Regions from separate parts of the Spectribacter acetivorans genome, predicted to be linked through region 2. Evidence: riboswitches for the same ligand, from Rfam matches in the RefSeq annotation. Region 2 holds a riboswitch; the other holds the start of a gene.
The links. Region 2 has a riboswitch for S-adenosylmethionine ahead of metK (methionine adenosyltransferase). Riboswitches for the same ligand answer to the same signal wherever they lie in the genome.
Positions count from the first base shown of each region.

Region 1: linked by a shared signal. The riboswitch ahead of RM531_RS00555 (O-succinylhomoserine sulfhydrylase) and the one ahead of metK (methionine adenosyltransferase) in region 2 are both predicted to bind S-adenosylmethionine.

Region 1 is NZ_JAVRHY010000001.1:113,769-117,985, reverse strand. Features, by position in the region: gene RM531_RS00560 (ferritin-like domain-containing protein) at 1-402, opposite strand, end outside; gene RM531_RS00555 (O-succinylhomoserine sulfhydrylase) at 419-1,615, opposite strand; SAM riboswitch at 1,674-1,750, opposite strand; gene purF (amidophosphoribosyltransferase) at 1,801-3,312, opposite strand; gene RM531_RS00545 (CvpA family protein) at 3,315-3,860, opposite strand; gene RM531_RS00540 (SPOR domain-containing protein) at 3,923-4,217, opposite strand, start outside.
Region 2 is NZ_JAVRHY010000025.1:284-4,500, reverse strand. Features, by position in the region: gene RM531_RS15675 (hypothetical protein) at 172-453, shown strand; gene metK (methionine adenosyltransferase) at 447-1,733, opposite strand; SAM riboswitch at 1,899-1,975, opposite strand; gene RM531_RS15665 (hypothetical protein) at 2,032-2,508, opposite strand; gene RM531_RS15660 (hypothetical protein) at 2,677-3,129, shown strand; gene RM531_RS15655 (hypothetical protein) at 3,474-4,097, shown strand.

The DNA.
Region 1 (4,217 bases), on a different contig from region 2:
TTCCCACAATCCGTTGTGGGCGTCGAAATCGCCGTAGGCGAAGCCAAGCTCGCCCAACCGTTCGTTCAGCAGGCGGAAGTGCCGCGTCTCGTCGGCGGCGACCCGCAGCCAGTCGCGGTAGAAATCCGGCGGCATGCCGGTGAAACGCCAGGCGGCGTCCAGTCCCAGGTTGATGGCATTGAACTCGATGTGGGCGATGGCGTGGACCAGCGCGGCCCGGCCCTCGACCGTGCCCAGACCCCGCCGCGGCAGTTTCGCCGGGTGCACCAGCAGCGGGCGGGACGGCTGCCCGGGGACCGGAATGGCCGGCGATTCGCCGGTTTCGTCGGCCAGCATGCCGGCATCCTCGGCCGCCAGTTCATCGACCCGGCGACACTTGTCCGCCGGGTCGACGGCCATCAGGGCCGAATGGATGTCGTCACGCGTCAAGAGCGGCCAGCCCCGGTTCGAGATCGGCGATGATGTCCTCGACGTTTTCCAGACCGGCCGAAATCCGCACCAGCCCATCGCCGATGCCGGCGCGAGCGCGTTCCTCGGCGGAAATCCGCGAATGGGTAGTACTGGCCGGGTGCACGATGGTGGTCCGGGTATCGCCCAGATTGGCCGTGATCGACAGCATGCGGGTGCCGTTGATCACCCGCCAGGCCCCGGCACGGCCGCCGGCCACCTCGAATGCCAGAATGCCCCCGAAGCCGGTCTGCTGACGGCTCGCCAGCTCGTGCTGGGGATGCGACGCCAGCCCGGGGTAATGCACCCGTGTGACGCCCGGTTGCGCCTCCAGCCAGGTCGCCAGCGTCTGGGCGTTCTCGCTGTGGGCACGCATGCGCACTTCCAGGGTTTCCAGCGCCTTGTGGAAAATCCAGGCATTGAACGGGCTCATCGCCGGCCCGGCCGTGCGCAGGAAGCCGAACACCTTCTCGCCCACGGTCTCGGCGTCCCCGATCACCGCGCCGCCCAGCGCCCGGCCCTGGCCGTCCAGGAACTTGGTGGCGGAATGAATGACGATATCGGCGCCGAAATCGAACGGTTTCTGCAGCGCCGGGGTGCAGAAGCAGTTGTCTACCACCAGCCAGCAGTCGTGCTCACGGGCGATCTGGGCCAGCGCGGCGATATCCACCACCTCGGTGAGCGGATTCGACGGGGTCTCCACGAACAGCATCCGCGTGTCGGGCGTGACCGCCTCGCGCCAGGCGTCGACATCCGTGGTAGCCACGTAACTGGTGCGGATGCCCAGCTTGCCCAGGTAGTTGTTGAACAGGCTGATGGTGGAGCCGAACAGGGTGTTGGCGGCCACGATGTGATCGCCTTGCTCCAGCAGTCCGAGGCAGGTGGACAGGATCGCGGACATGCCTGACGACGTGGCCACGCAGCACTCGCCACCTTCCATCGCCGCCAGCCGTTCACCGAAGGCGCGGACGGTGGGATTGGTGAAGCGCGAGTAGATGTTGCCCGGCTCGTCGCCGGCGAACCGTGCGGCAGCCTGGTCGGCCGAATCGAACACGAAACTGGACGTGGCGAAGATGGGTTCGCTGTGCTCACCTTCGGGCGTGCGACTATGGCCGGCCCGCACGCCGCGGGTGGCGGTGCCCCAGGTGGGTTGGTCGTTCTCATTCATTTCGATCACCCGTTACAACACGATAAGACATTGTCTGCGGGCACAAAAAAACCCGCGTGCGAAGCGGGTCATGCCCGATTTAGCAGTATTTATTACGCGCCCGCAAGCTGGTCACAAATCGGCGCACTTCGCTAGTAAAGACTAGCCCTGCCCCGGCAGCCGGGTCAAGTTGATGCGGATCGGGTTCAGCGCGCGTTATGCAGTTCGATCACCGCGCCCGGGGCGCTGCGGCGCTGCTCCTTGGCCGAATCGGAGCGGAACAGCTCCAGTTGCGACAGGTAGTCATCGTTGATATCGGCGGTGACGTAATCGCCGGTGAATACCGAATCCTCGAACCGCTGGATATGCGGATTGCCCTTCTGCACCGCCCGGCGCAGGTCGTCCATGTCCTGGTAGATCAGACGGTCGGCGCCGATGATGCGGCAGATTTCGTCCTCGTCGTAGCCATGCGCCACCAGTTCACTGGCCGAGGGCATATCGATGCCGTAGACGTTGGGATAGCGCACCGGGGGCGCGGCGGAGGCGAAGTAAACCTTGTTGGCGCCCGCTTCGCGGGCCATCTGGATGATCTGCTGCGAGGTGGTGCCGCGTACGATGGAGTCGTCCACCAGCAGCACGTTCTTGCCGGCGAACTCCAGGTCGATGGGGTTGAGCTTCTGGCGCACGGATTTCTTGCGCTGCTGCTGCCCCGGCATGATGAAGGTACGCCCGATGTAGCGATTCTTGATGAAGCCCTCGCGGTACTTCACGTCCAGCTGGGCCGCCAGTTCCACCGCGGCGGTACGGGAGGTCGAGGGGATCGGGATCACCACATCGATATCGTGGTCCGCCCATTCCCGCCTTATCTTGTCGGCCAGATAGGTGCCCATGCGCAACCGCGACTTGTACACGTACACGTTGTCGATCACCGAATCCGGCCGGGCCAGGTAGACATATTCGAAGATGCAGGGCGACACCACCGGCTTTTCGGCGCACTGGCGCACGTGGAGCTGGCCGTCGAGGGTAATCACCACCGCCTCGCCCGGCTGGATATCGCCGATCAGTTCGAACCCTAGCGCATCCAGCGCCACGCTTTCCGAGGCCACCATGTAATCGGTGCCCGTCAGCCCGGTACGCTTGCCGTAGACCACCGGCCGGATGCCGTTCGGGTCACGGAAGGCCACCAGCCCGTAGCCGGTGATCATGGCCACTGCCGCGTAGGCGCCGCGGCAGCGACGGTGCAGGGCCGCCACCGACTCGAATACATCGTTCTCGTTGAGCGTCAGCCCGCCGCGAAGCATCAGTTCGTGGGCGAACGCGTTGAGCAGGATCTCGCTGTCGGAATCGGTATTCAGATGGCGACGGTCGGCGCGGAACAGGGCCTCGCTCAGCTCGCCGGCATTGGTGAGGTTGCCATTGTGCGACAGGCAGATGCCGTAGGGGGTGTTCACGTAGAACGGCTGGGCCTCGGCCGAGGATTCCACCCCCGCCGTGGGATAGCGCACATGGCCGACCCCGGCATTACCCTGCAGGCGCACCATGTGCTCGGTACGGAAGACATCCCGCACCAGCCCATTGTCCTTGCGCAGATGCAGACGGCCGTCCTGGGTGGTAATGATGCCGGCGGCATCCTGCCCGCGGTGCTGCAGGACGGTCAGTGCATCGTAGATGTCCTGATTGACCGGCCCCTGGGCGACCATTCCGGCAATTCCACACATGGTTAGGCGTTGTCTCCCGTGTCGTTGGTTGGGACCGACTCGTCGGTAGGCACCGTCGGATCGAAGCGGATTTCCGAGGCCAGTTCTTCCGGCAGCCAGTCCCGAAGCCAGACGGCGCCCCGCTCCAGATGCCCGACGAACAGCGACTGATCCCACCAGTCGTCCCGGGGCACCGGCGTGAGCCCGGCAATGAGCACCAGCAACACCAGCAACGCAGCCCCGCGCAGCACCCCGAACAGACCGCCCAGGCCGCGATCGGTGCCGGCAAACCCGGTTCGGTCGACCAGCCCGGCCATCAGGTGATTGAATACCGCCCCGATAATGAGCACGGCGATGAACAGCACCCCGAAGGCCACGGCCAGACGCGCGGAACCCACGGAGATCCAGCCTTCAAGCATGCCGGCGGCCGGCGTGGCAAAGCGGAATGCCAGCCAGAAGGCCACGATCCACGTGGCCAGACCAATCGCCTCGCGAAAGAAGCCACGGAAGAACCCGACCATGGCCGAAACGGCGATCACGGCCAGAATCGCGTAGTCGATCCAGATCACCGGCGGCTACCGCTGCGAGGGCGTCATGACGCGGATGTTACCAGACCGGAGACACAGCCGGCCTATTCGGCCGACTGTACCTGCGGCTGGTGTCCCGCCCCGCGCAGCTTGACCGCGGCGTGCTCGGCCTCGGCCTCACTGCCAAACGGACCGACCCGCACCCGGTAGAACGTACGCTCACCCACCGCGGCCGGCTGATAGAACGCCGGAAAGTCGGGATTCAGTTCCGCCGCCAGGCTGCGCGCATTGGCCTCGTCGCCGAAGCTGCCGACCTGGACAACCCAGTCTCCCGCGGGTGTCTGCTCGCGACGCAAGCTGGTTGCGGCCGGAGGCGCCTCGGCGGGCTCGCTTTCGGGC
Region 2 (4,217 bases):
GCTTCTCGAGCGGTCGATATATTTTTCTACGGCCTATACATGAGCGCGGAAATGCTGCGGCACCGTGGTGTGGCACCACGAAATCCAAGACGGGCGGTCGTCCGGGATCACCGTCTCTGCATCGGTGCACGCTCGACGATCCTGAGGCAACCCGGGGGGCAGGCGTACGGCGTGGTCTATTCGCTTACCCATGCTGAAATCCACGAGCTTTACCGGGACTCTGGCCTGGATGTTTACGGACCGGAAGCCGTCATCGCCGAACTCTTCGACGGCCCCAGCATCCCCGCCGTCTGCTGGATCCTGCGGGAACCCCCGTCGCCGAGCGAGCACAATCCCGATCTCGTCGAAAAGCTCGGCCGGGCGATGGCCGAGGCGGGCCTTCCCGCCATCGACCTGTCCCGGCACACGGCCGCTGCCGTGATGGGCGCGACCGCCACCGGTCAACATCAGTAGCGATTCGCCCACCAGGCGCGCATCTCGTCGCTGACCTGCCCGGCGCCATGCAATTCCTTCATGAAGCGGGACAGCTGCCGCTGCTTTTCCGGCGCGCCGGGTCCGAGCCCGAGTTCCGCCCGCAGCGCATCGACCCGGGCTGTCGATTCCCACGTAAATTCCGGCAGCTCCCGCCCGAAGTGACCGAAGGCTGCGGTTGCCGCATAGATGGGTCGCGTCAGCTCGAGGTCCCGGATGATACCCGCCGGTGACAGATCGAAGACCCGATGGACGGCCTTTTCGATGTCGGCTTCATCAACACTGGCGGTGCCATGGGTATCCACACGCACCGACACCGGCGCTGCCCGGCCGATCGCATAGGCCAGCTGCACGGTGGCCTTCGACGCCAGCTCCGCGGCCACCACCGTCTTGGCGACCCATCGCGCCGCATAGGCCGCTGACCGATCGACCTTGGTCGGGTCCTTCCCCGAAAAAGCGCCACCACCGTGCGGACAGCTGCCGCCGTAGGTGTCCACGATGATCTTGCGCCCGGTCAGCCCGGCGTCGGCATGGGGGCCGCCGGCCTCGAATCGCCCGCCGGGATTGACCAGGCACTGGGAATGGGGCCGCATCAGGGCCTTGGGCATGATCGGCGCCACGACCTGTTGCATGACCTGGTTATGGAGCTCGATCTCATCCAGGGTGCCATCGGTCTGGGTGGAGACCACTACGGTTTCAATAGTCGCCGGGCGTCCGTCCTCATAGCCGAGCGTGACCTGGGCCTTGGCGTCCGGCCGCAGCCAGGGCAGGGTGCCGTCCCCGCGTAGCCGCTTGTGCTGCTGCATGATCCGGTGTGCCAGGCGGATGGCCAGTGGCATCAGCTCCGGTGTCTCGTCACAGGCGTATCCGAACATCAGGCCCTGATCGCCGGCCCCGAGTTCGCCATCCTCGTGAACGACGGCCCCGGCGATCTCCACCGACTGGCCGTGCACCCGCAGGAGCACCTCGCAGCGGTCGGGGTCGATGCCGGGAAAGCTGTCGTCGTAGCCGGTCTCGCGCAGGACGCCACGGACCAGCCCGTCCAGCTCGCCGCGCAGCTGCTCGAAGTGCCGGTCGTCGCGAAAGCCGAACTCCCCGGCCACCACCACGAGGTTGTCGGCCAGCAGGGTCTCGCAGGCGACCCGCGCGTGGGCGTCCAGCGTCAGACAGCGGTCGAGTACGGTATCCGAGATGCGGTCGGCCAGCTTGTCGGGGTGGCCGTCGGAGACCGACTCGGAGGTGAAGAGATAGCGCTGCGTCATGATCCGATTCCTCGTCCCCGAACAGAAACACCGGCAGGTGTCGGTCGGGGAGTGAACCGGATACCGCCGCTTTAGCCGTACTTGTATCCCGCCCGCAAGTTGGTACTTAAATCGGCGGCTGCCCGGCATCCGGACAATAAAAAACCCGCTCAGCGAATACGCCAAAGCGGGCCTTTTCAGGTCGCTTTAGCGGCATTTGTTACGCGCCCGCAATCTGAGCTCAAATCGGCGCAAAGTGAAGACTAGCAGCGCTACCGAGGCCCTGCAAATGCGTCGCCGAGATTGGACGGGCCCGTGTTCAGGGCAACACCGCCATCAGATCATCCAGGTGCTGCCACTCGAACTCGCGCTTGATTTCGTATCGCACGAGCACCCAGAAGTCCGGCTTGGGCTCGCCGGACTCGGCCTCGAGCCAGGCTCTGGCGTCATCCAGGCAATCGCGGAGGGTGGCAGCAATCAGCGACCAGTCCGGCTTCGGATCGTATTCGTAGCGCGAATAAACCAGCCAGCTGGGCGAAGTGTGACCGTGGAAGGCGTGGTCTGCCAGCTGCGGGGTGGGGTAGCACTCGCGGAACCGGGGATGGAGGCTGCCGTAATGCTGATGCACGAACTGATCGACGAACACCAGGCTGAGCATGACCGCCCGCATGCGACTGCGGTCTCTCGACCGACGAATGACCTGCTCGGTGCCGCACTGGCAAATTCTCGTGCGCTCCCGATCCTTGAGCGGCTGCGACTCAAACCAGGCGAATGTTTCCGGCAGGGAGGTGGCCATATCTGATCTCTCCGTGACGTTTCCTGGGCTGTCTCGACACGCCTTGTCGGATTGATCTGCCGACAATGGACAGCGCGCAGCAAACGTCTCAGGGTGAGCGGTGTCTACCGGGCAGCCTGACGCGAAAATTGCCAAGCGGCTAGTCTCGACGTCTCGGGAGCGGATGCCATGAGCCAGATCAACCGATTGAAAGAACCCGCATTGCAGCTCCTGTCATTGCTAGTCGCGGGCGTGCTCCTGAGCGGCTGCGTTGCGACCGGTGAGCCCCGCATGCGGACCCTCTCGGAATTCCAGTACGGCGACCGCGATACCGGGACTATCCGTGACAGTAGCTACCAGCGGCAGGGTGATATCCAGCAGCGGGGCGACGACTACGTCATTCGCGATAACCAGTATCGGGTGAAGTATCGCCTCGACCGGCGGGATGACGGCAGCTACACCGTCCGGGATTCCAATTACCAGCCCGTGGGCGAGATCAGTGCGCCTGATGCCGGCGGCACGCGTCGGGTGCGGGATGGCGGTTACCGTCCTACGGGGCGTATAGAAAGCAGAGATGGTGAGACGATTTATCGGGACCCGAGCTATAAAAAACGCTTGGGAACGGAACTTGAGCTGGAATGACGTCCGGTTCGAAGGCCGAAAGCCACGTGTTAGCGGTGACGAACTAGTATTCCATCGAATCTCTGGCAGTTTACGGCCATCCTGAGCCACCCTTCCGACGGCGTGACAGATCCTGACGCGGCAAGAGTCGTCGCCATCGCGGCTGTCGGGCCCCGAGCCAGTGTAGCGACTCCATCCCATCGACTAATGGAGAAGCTCACATGGGAAACTCGGAAGTAGATAGCAAAAAGCCTCGTGGTTGCCGGACGCTGCTCAAGCCGCAATTGCGAGGAGCAACGCGAGAGTTCAGCCGGTACTTGTGGTGCTGGGCACCGGCACCAATCGAGGGTGACTGGCATTTGACCGTGGCTGTGGCCAACGTCGGCGGTGGCTGGCGCGTCGCCGATCGCTACTTCGCGGATGAAGCCTCGGCCTACCGGGCGGCGGCCCGTTACAACACAGCTCGGGGCGTCGAATACGGCGCCATGGAACGAATCCGAGCATCTGCTGCGGCGGCGCCGGCAAGAGGCGTGTCATTCAGACTGCCGAAGGCCTTCGAGTTCTCGAGCAACGTTTTCGAGGGTTTTCAGCGGTACGCGGAACCCTGGAAAGAGGCCGCATGGCCTGTCCCCCGGCCAGACTTTCCGTTGCAGCTGTCCGAGGAAAGTGAAGCCGCGGCCGAGGACCAGCTAGCCGGTTGCTATTGGGCTTGGTCCGTAGTCGAGTTGATTGCTGGATGGGGCGTGTGTGCCATCGCGGCGAATCGGGCGGGTGTATACGTCAGCCCGGAGTTCGTCTCCGGTATTCGCGAGATGGCTATCGCTACAGCGGATGCAAATAACCATTATCGCGGCCTGTCCAAGGCTCAGGCCGCTCGCATTATCGCGAGCGGCCAGTTTGCTGATGGATGTGTCGGCGCTCATCTCGATGAGCTATTGCGCGCCGGTGAGTACCCCTATTCGCTGCCGACCGGGCCTGATTCCAGATGAAAACCGGGCGCTATCTGACCGGCGGTCCTCGGGCACCGCTGACTTTCACGGGCTGCCGGTACGTTTCATGGCGTGCCGAATATCAGCATCGCGGCGTATATGAGGATAAAGCCCAGTGCG